DNA from 2 places in the Streptomyces sp. NPDC051569 genome. Region 2 is predicted to be linked to the other one. Evidence: predicted binding sites of a transcription regulator. Region 2 holds the regulator's gene; the other holds the start of a gene.
What was found. The regulator HrcA, encoded in region 2, represses chaperone genes, less so after heat shock. The targets are predictions, from matches to a motif close to TTNGCACTCNGNNNNNCNGAGTGCNAA.

Region 1 (4,207 bases), on a different contig from region 2:
GCGCAGCCGGGTGGCCAGGGCGAGTTCCCGCGCGGGGTCGTGGTCGCGCAGTTCGGCGAGGAGCGCCTGGCCCTCGGGGGAGAGCAGCGGTGCGAGCAGCGGGGCGGGGGCGGGGGAGGGAACGCGGTCGGTCACCCGGCCCATTGTGAGCCAGTCGGGGGACGGTACGCGTCGCACGGAGGTGTCGGCCGGGTGCGGGTGCTCCGCACTGACAGGATGCGGCGCCATGCAACTAGTACGACAAAACGAAAAAATGATGACAAAGGGAACGCGGAAGAACGGCAGGCGCACCCGCGTGGTTCTCGCCGCCCTCCTGGTCGCGGCGATCGGCTCCGGCTGCGGCACGGAGTCGTCAGGTCCGGCCGCACATGCTCCGGCCGGACCCTCCGCCGCCCCTCCCACGGCAGCCGATCCGTCGGCCGCCAAGCCCGCCGCCGGGCAGGAGCAGGGCGGCGCGGCGGCCGTGGCGCCCTCGGCCCGGGCGCGCGGAGAGGCCAAGGCGCAGGGGCAGGCGCAGGGGCAAGCGAAGGGGCAGGTCAAGGGCCGGCCCGAGCAGCAACAGGCGGGCCCGGGCGGCGCCCTCGCCGCCTACGCCGAGAAGCTGCGCCAGGTCCAGGCCGCCCGCGCCGTCGCCGCCAGGAAATGGAAGCTCGCCGGCACCCCGCTGGCCGCGCCCCCGCCGCCCGCCGTCAAGCCGGTGATCACCAACCGCAAGGGCTTCGAGATCGACGGCGCCGAGGACGAGGACCTGCCGCCGGTCTTCACCACCGTCCCGGTCAAGGACAAGGTCGTCTTCCTGACCATCGACGACGGCTCCGAGAAGGACCCCGAACTGCTGCGGATGATGTCCGAGCTGAAGATCCCGTACAGCGCCTTCCTCAGCGACTACGTCATCAGCGACAACTACGGCTACTTCCAGCAGATGCAGAAGCGCGGCGTCTCCCTGAACAACCACACCCTCCACCACCCCTACCTGCCGGGGCTGTCGTACGAGGAGCAGAAGCACGAGATCTGCGACCAGCAGGACAAGATCGAGAAGCGGTACGGGAAGCGGCCCACGCTCTTCCGTCCGCCGTACGGCAACTACAACGGCGACACCCTGCGGATCGCCAAGGAGTGCGGGATCAAGGCCGTGCCGCTGTGGTCGGCCGAGGCGTTCACCGACCACATGGACTGGCGGGAGTGGGACCGCGACCTCCACCCCGGCGACATCATCCTCACGCACTTCCGTGGGCGCGGGGAGTGGAAGGGCTCCATGCCCGACATGATCCGGTACGTCATGAAGCTGATCACGGACAAGGGGTACGCCGTGGCCAGGCTGGAGGACTACGTGTGAGACAGGGCGCACCCGCTGCCGGTGTTCCGGCCGGTGGCGGGTGCGCCGGGGGGCCTGGCGCCGCGCGGGCGGGTGCGCCGGGGGTCTGGCGCCGCAAGGAATCCGGGCCCCCGTGGCCGCGTTCCGGTGCCGGAATCCGGGTCGCCATGGACGCGTTCCCGTAGCGGATCCGAACCGCCACGCCGACGTGAATTGGCACTCCGCTTGACCGAGTGCTAATCGCGGTCATAGTCTCAGACCTGGCACTCCCCACTGGAGAGTGCCAATGCGCGACAACAGGCAGGTCCGGCTCCCGCGACGACGGAACCACCTGGGTCGCCACCTAGACAGTTAACCCCGTGAGATCTCCGAAGGGGGAGGTCGGATCGTGACGACCGCCAGCACCAAGGTTGCCATCAAGCCGCTCGAGGACCGCATTGTGGTCCAGCCGCTCGACGCCGAGCAGACCACGGCCTCTGGCCTGGTCATCCCGGACACTGCCAAGGAGAAGCCCCAGGAGGGCGTCGTCCTGGCCGTGGGCCCGGGCCGTTTCGAGAACGGCGAGCGTCTTCCGCTCGACGTTTCCGTCGGCGATGTCGTTCTGTACAGCAAGTACGGCGGCACCGAGGTGAAGTACAGCGGCGAGGAGTACCTCGTCCTCTCGGCTCGCGACGTGCTCGCGATCATCGAGAAGTAGTTCACCACTTAGATCGCTTTTCTGAACAGCGCCCTCGGCCCCCCTGCGAACGCCGGGCGGACGGGGGCGCTGTTCATTTGAGAGGACACAGAAGCTCCCATGGCGAAGATCCTGAAGTTCGACGAGGACGCCCGTCGCGCCCTTGAGCGCGGCGTCAACAAGCTTGCCGACACGGTGAAGGTGACGATCGGCCCCAAGGGCCGCAACGTCGTCATCGACAAGAAGTTCGGCGCCCCCACCATCACCAACGACGGTGTCACGATCGCCCGCGAGGTCGAGCTCGACGACCCGTACGAGAACCTCGGCGCCCAGCTGGTGAAGGAGGTGGCGACCAAGACCAACGACATCGCGGGTGACGGCACCACCACCGCCACCGTGCTGGCCCAGGCGCTGGTCCGCGAGGGCCTGCGCAACGTCGCCGCCGGCGCCTCCCCCGCCTCCCTGAAGAAGGGCATCGACGCCGCGGTCAAGGCCGTGTCCGAGGAACTCCTCGCGACCGCCCGCCCGATCGAGGACAAGTCCGACATCGCCGCCGTGGCCGCGCTCTCCGCGCAGGACCAGCAGGTCGGCGAGCTCATCGCCGAGGCGATGGACAAGGTCGGCAAGGACGGTGTCATCACCGTCGAGGAGTCCAACACCTTCGGCCTGGAGCTCGACTTCACCGAGGGCATGGCCTTCGACAAGGGCTACCTGTCCCCGTACATGGTGACCGACCAGGAGCGTATGGAGGCCGTCCTCGACGACCCGTACATCCTGATCCACCAGGGCAAGATCGCCTCCATCCAGGACCTGCTCCCGCTGCTGGAGAAGGTCATCCAGGCGGGTGGCTCCAAGCCGCTGCTGATCATCGCCGAGGACGTCGAGGGCGAGGCGCTCTCCACGCTCGTCGTCAACAAGATCCGTGGCACCTTCAACGCCGTCGCGGTGAAGGCCCCCGGCTTCGGTGACCGCCGCAAGGCCATGCTCGGCGACATCGCCACCCTCACGGGTGCCACCGTCATCGCCGAGGAGGTCGGCCTCAAGCTCGACCAGGCCGGTCTGGACGTGCTGGGCTCGGCCCGCCGCGTCACCATCACCAAGGACGACACGACCATCGTCGACGGTGGCGGCAACTCCGCCGACGTCGCCGGCCGCGTCAACCAGATCAAGGCCGAGATCGAGTCCACGGACTCCGACTGGGACCGTGAGAAGCTCCAGGAGCGCCTCGCGAAGCTGGCCGGCGGCGTGTGCGTGATCTCCGTCGGTGCCGCCACCGAGGTGGAGCTCAAGGAGAAGAAGCACCGTCTGGAGGACGCCATCTCCGCGACCCGCGCCGCGGTCGAGGAGGGCATCGTCTCCGGTGGTGGCTCCGCTCTGGTGCACGCCGCCAAGGTGCTGGAGGGCAACCTCGGCAAGGAGGGCGACGAGGCCACCGGTGTCGCGGTCGTCCGCCGCGCCGTCGTCGAGCCGCTGCGCTGGATCGCCGAGAACGCCGGTCTTGAGGGCTACGTCATCACCTCCAAGGTGTCGGAGCTGGACAAGGGTCACGGCTTCAACGCCGCGACCGGCGAGTACGTCGACCTGGTGAAGGCCGGCGTCATCGACCCGGTCAAGGTCACGCGCTCCGCGCTGGAGAACGCCGCGTCCATCGCGTCGCTGCTGCTCACGACCGAGACCCTGGTCGTCGAGAAGCCGACCGAGGAGGAGCCCGAGCAGGGCCACGGCGGCCACGGCCACAGCCACTGAGGCTCGTAGCCCGCGCAACGGCAGGTAGCTGAACGCACCGAGGCCCGGTGCCCCCGCGACGGGGGCACCGGGCCTCGGTGCGTTCGCTCCCGCAGGCCGCCGGGCCAGGGCGGGCAGGCCACCGCGGCGGGTAGGCAGGCCGCCGGGGCGCGCCCGCCGCCGGGTCAGGCCTGTCGCCCAGGTCGGGCTCGCCGCCGGGTCACGCGGAGAGGTGCTGGGCCGAGGGATGTACAGGGTCGGCGAAGGGCAACCCCTTCGCGAAGCGCTCCACCTCGTCGAGCGCCTGGTCGGCCATCCGGTGCAGCTCACCGCCGAGGGAGCCCGCGACATGCGGGGTCAGCAGCACGTTCGGCAGGTCGTACAGGGGTGAGTCGACGGCCGGCAGTTCGGGATCCGTCACATCCAGGACGGCGCGGATCCGGCCGGAGACCAGCTCGGGCAGCAGCGCGTTCTCGTCGATCAGCGAGCCG
Region 2 (4,207 bases):
GACGGCTTCACGGCCGCCCACACGTCGATGTACGGGTGGCCCACCACCAGCACGTCCGCGCCGGTCACCTCGGCCGCGATGCGGGACTCCTTCGAGCCCGGCACCAGATGGTCGACGAGCACGCCCAGCCGGGCGTCCGGTGCCGGGCCGAACTCCGCGACGACCGCCGGAAGGTCGTCGATGCCCTCCAGGTACTCCACGACCACGCCCTCGACGCGCAGATCGTCGCCCCACACCCGCTCGACCAGTTCCGCGTCGTGCCGTCCCTCGACATAGATACGGCCCGCCCTGGCCACCCGGGCGCGCGCGCCGGGCACGGCGATCGACCCCGAGGCCGTACGGGCGGGACCGGCGTGGGCCGGGCGGCCCGACGGGCGGACCAGGGTCACCACGCGCCCCTCCAGCAGGAACCCGCCCGGTACCAGCGGGAAAACCCGGTGCTTGCCGAAGCGGTCCTCCAGAGTGACCGTCGGCCCCTCGGCGGTCTTCTCGCAGCGGATCACCGCCCCGCAGAAGCCCGTCGACACCTCCTCGACCACCAGGTCGGGCTCGGCCGGTACCTCGGGCGCGGGCGTGGACCGTTTCCACGGCGGCGTCAGATCAGGGCTGTAGCTGCGCATTCGCAAGACGATAAGCCGATGGACGCCGTACGACTACGACACGCCGAAACGTGACGCCAACGCGTCGCGCTGCGCCCGGACGAACGCCGCGTCGACCACCGCCCCGTGCCCCGGGACGTACACCGCGTCCGGGCCACCGAGCGACAGCAGCCGGTCCAGGGCCGCCGGCCAGCGCCCGGGGATCGCGTCCGGACCGGCCTGCGGCTCGCCCGACTCCTCCACCAGGTCGCCGCAGAAGACCACGTCAGGGGAGCCGGGTACCAGCACCGCGAGATCGTGGCCGGTGTGCCCGGGGCCGGCGTTCGCCAGCAGGACCCGCCGTCCGCCGCCCAGGTCCAGCGTCAGCTGCCCGGAGACCGCGTGCCGGGGCGGCACCAGCAGATCCACCGCCTCGGCGGCCTCCGCCGCCCCGGCCCCCTCGCGTACGGCGTCCTCGTACAGCGCAGCCCCGCCCCCTGCCAGCAGTTCCGCCGCGCCCACCGCGCCGTACACCTCCACTCCCGCGAACGCCGAGGTCCCCAGGACATGGTCGAAATGCGGGTGGCTCAGTGCGATATGCGTCACTCGCCGGCCGCCGAGCAGCGACCGCGCCTGCACACGGAGTTCGGCGCCCTCACGGACCGTCGACCCCGTGTCGTACAGCAGGGCCGCGTCGGCGCCGGCCACCAGACCGGCCGTGGCGTCCCAGCCGGGCAGCCGCCGCCGCCCCACCCCGGGGGCCAGCCGCTCCCACCCGTGCTCTTCCCAACGGACGTTCATGCGAGGACGCTATCGGCAACGATCAGCGGAATCGGGGTAGGTGTGAGCGCGGTAGCGTGGTCGGCCACCCTTGCTGCGGTCGGCCGCCCTTGCTAGAGGCGTACCCCACAGCCGTACACTGGCCCGGGGGATGCTGGCACTCCCGTGGAGCGAGTGCCAGGCCGGATACGACGGACGACAGCTGGAGGTGTGCGCGATGCTCAGCGAACGCAGACTCGAAGTCCTGCGCGCCATCGTCCAGGACTATGTCGGCACCGAGGAGCCCGTCGGCTCCAAGGCACTGACCGAGCGGCACAATCTCGGTGTCTCGCCGGCCACCGTCCGCAACGACATGGCGGTGCTGGAGGACGAGGGCTTCATCGCCCAGCCGCACACCAGCGCCGGGCGCATCCCGACGGACAAGGGCTACCGGCTCTTCGTCGACCGGCTGGCCGGGGTCAAGCCCCTGTCCTCGCCGGAGCGCCGCGCCATCCAGAGCTTCCTGGACGTGGCCGTCGACCTCGACGACGTCGTGGGCCGTACGGTACGGCTGCTGGCGCAGCTGACCCGGCAGGTCGCCGTCGTGCAGTACCCCTCGCTGACCCGCTCGACGGTGCGGCATGTGGAACTGCTGTCGCTCGCCCCGGCCCGGCTGATGCTCGTCCTGATCACCGACACCGGACGCGTCGAACAGCGCATGATCGACTGCGCGGCGCCGTTCGGCGAGACCTCGCTCGCGGACCTGAGGGCCCGGCTCAACAGCCGGATCGTCGGGCGCCGCTTCGCGGACGTCCCGCAGCTGGTGCAGGACCTGCCCGATTCGTTCGAGCAGGAGGACCGGGGGACCGTCACGACGGTGCTCGCGACCCTGCTGGAGACCCTGGTCGAGGAGACCGAGGAGCGGCTCGTGATCGGCGGCACCGCCAATCTGACCCGCTTCGGACATGACTTCCCGCTCACCATCCGGCCGGTGCTGGAGGCGCTGGAGGAGCACGTGGTGCTGCTCAAGCTGCTGGGCGAGGCGGAACACCCCGGCATGACCGTACGTATCGGGCACGAGAACGCCCACGAGGGCCTCAACTCCACGTCCGTCGTCGCGGTCGGCTACGGTTCGGGCGACGAGGCAGTCGCCAAACTCGGCGTGGTCGGACCGACCCGCATGGACTACCCCGGAACGATGGGAGCGGTACGCGCAGTGGCACGTTACGTCGGACAGATCCTGGCGGAGTCGTAAGTGGCCACGGACTACTACGCCGTACTCGGCGTGCGCCGCGACGCATCACAGGACGAGATCAAGAAGGCATTCCGGCGGCTCGCCCGCGAGCTGCACCCGGATGTCAATCCCGATCCCAAGACGCAAGAGCGCTTCAAGGAGATCAACGCCGCGTACGAGGTGTTGTCGGACGCGCAGAAGAAGCAGGTCTACGACCTCGGCGGCGACCCGCTCTCGGCGAGCGGCGGCGGCGGTGCGGGCGGCTTCGGAGCCGGTGGCTTCGGCAACTTCTCGGACATCATGGACGCGTTCTTCGGTACGGCGTCGCAGCGCGGCCCGAGGTCGCGGACGCGGCGCGGCCAGGACGCGATGATCCGGCTGGAGATCGACCTCAACGAGTCGGCCTTCGGCACGACCAAGGACATCCAGGTCGACACGGCGGTCGTCTGCACGACCTGCTCGGGTGAGGGCGCGGCCCCCGGTACCTCGGCGCAGACCTGTGACATGTGCCGCGGCCGTGGCGAGGTCTCGCAGGTCACCCGGTCCTTCCTGGGCCAGGTCATGACGTCGCGGCCGTGCCCGCAGTGCCAGGGCTTCGGCACGGTCGTGCCGACCCCCTGCCCCGAGTGCGCGGGCGACGGGCGCGTGCGCTCCCGCCGTACGCTCACGGTCAAGATCCCGGCGGGTGTCGACAACGGCACCCGGATCCAGCTCGCGGGTGAGGGCGAGGTCGGCCCCGGCGGCGGCCCCGCCGGTGACCTGTATGTCGAGATCCACGAGCTGCCGCACGCGATGTTCCAGCGGCGCGGCGACGACCTGCACTGCACGGTGACCATTCCGATGACGGCGGCGTCGCTGGGCACGAAGTGCCCGCTGGAGACGCTGGACGGCCTGGAGGAGATCGACGTCCGTCCGGGCACGCAGTCCGGCCAGTCGATCCCGCTGCACGGACGCGGCATCACGCACCTGCGGGGTGGCGGCCGGGGCGACCTGATCGTGCACGTCGAGGTGATGACGCCGTCGAAGCTCGACCCGGAGCAGGAACGGCTGCTGCGCGAGCTGGCGAAACTGCGCGGCGAGGAACGGCCCACGGGCCAGTTCCAGCCGGGGCAGCAGGGATTGTTCTCGCGGTTGAAGGACGCGTTCAACGGGCGGTAGGCGGGTGCGGCCGGGGTTTCGGGGGTTGTCCCCCGGCGGGCGCGGTCAGCCGGGGGACCAGGGATTGTTCTCGCGGTTGAAGGACGCGTTCAACGGCCGGTAGGCGGGTGTGCGGCCGGGGGGTCGGGGCTTTGTGCCCCCGGCCCCCCGGCCGCTTTTCCCGGTGGACCGGATTCGAAGCTGTCCGGGCGACGTGGCACGATGCTCGCATGTCCTCCGCACTGACCGATCTCTGCCGGTATCCGATCGTGCAGGCCCCCATGGCGGGCGGCGCGTCCTGCCCGCAGCTGGCCTCGGCCGTCTCCGAGGCGGGTGGTCTCGGCTTCCTCGCCGCCGGGTACAAGACAGCGGACGGCATGTACGAAGAGGTCAAACAGCTCCGGGGGCTCACCAGTCAGCCCTTCGGCGTCAACCTCTTCATGCCGCAGCCGCAGTACGCCGACCACGCGGCCGTGGAGGTCTACCGCAACCAGCTGGC

Region 1: a site for HrcA is predicted at 1,529-1,555, ahead of groES (co-chaperone GroES). Genes of this name have one in related genera too.

Annotation. Positions count from the first base shown of each region.
Region 1 is NZ_JBITDJ010000002.1:47,112-51,318, forward strand. It holds gene ACIBAE_RS03215 (SAM-dependent methyltransferase) at 1-144, opposite strand, end outside; gene ACIBAE_RS03220 (polysaccharide deacetylase family protein) at 257-1,336, shown strand; gene groES (co-chaperone GroES) at 1,704-2,012, shown strand; gene groL (chaperonin GroEL) at 2,112-3,737, shown strand; gene ACIBAE_RS03235 (hydroxyacid dehydrogenase) at 3,937-4,207, opposite strand, start outside.
Region 2 is NZ_JBITDJ010000011.1:135,756-139,962, reverse strand. It holds gene ACIBAE_RS18115 (DUF3097 domain-containing protein) at 1-620, opposite strand, end outside; gene ACIBAE_RS18110 (MBL fold metallo-hydrolase) at 654-1,379, opposite strand; gene hrcA (heat-inducible transcriptional repressor HrcA) at 1,576-2,592, shown strand; gene dnaJ (molecular chaperone DnaJ) at 2,593-3,729, shown strand; gene ACIBAE_RS18095 (nitronate monooxygenase) at 3,939-4,207, shown strand, end outside.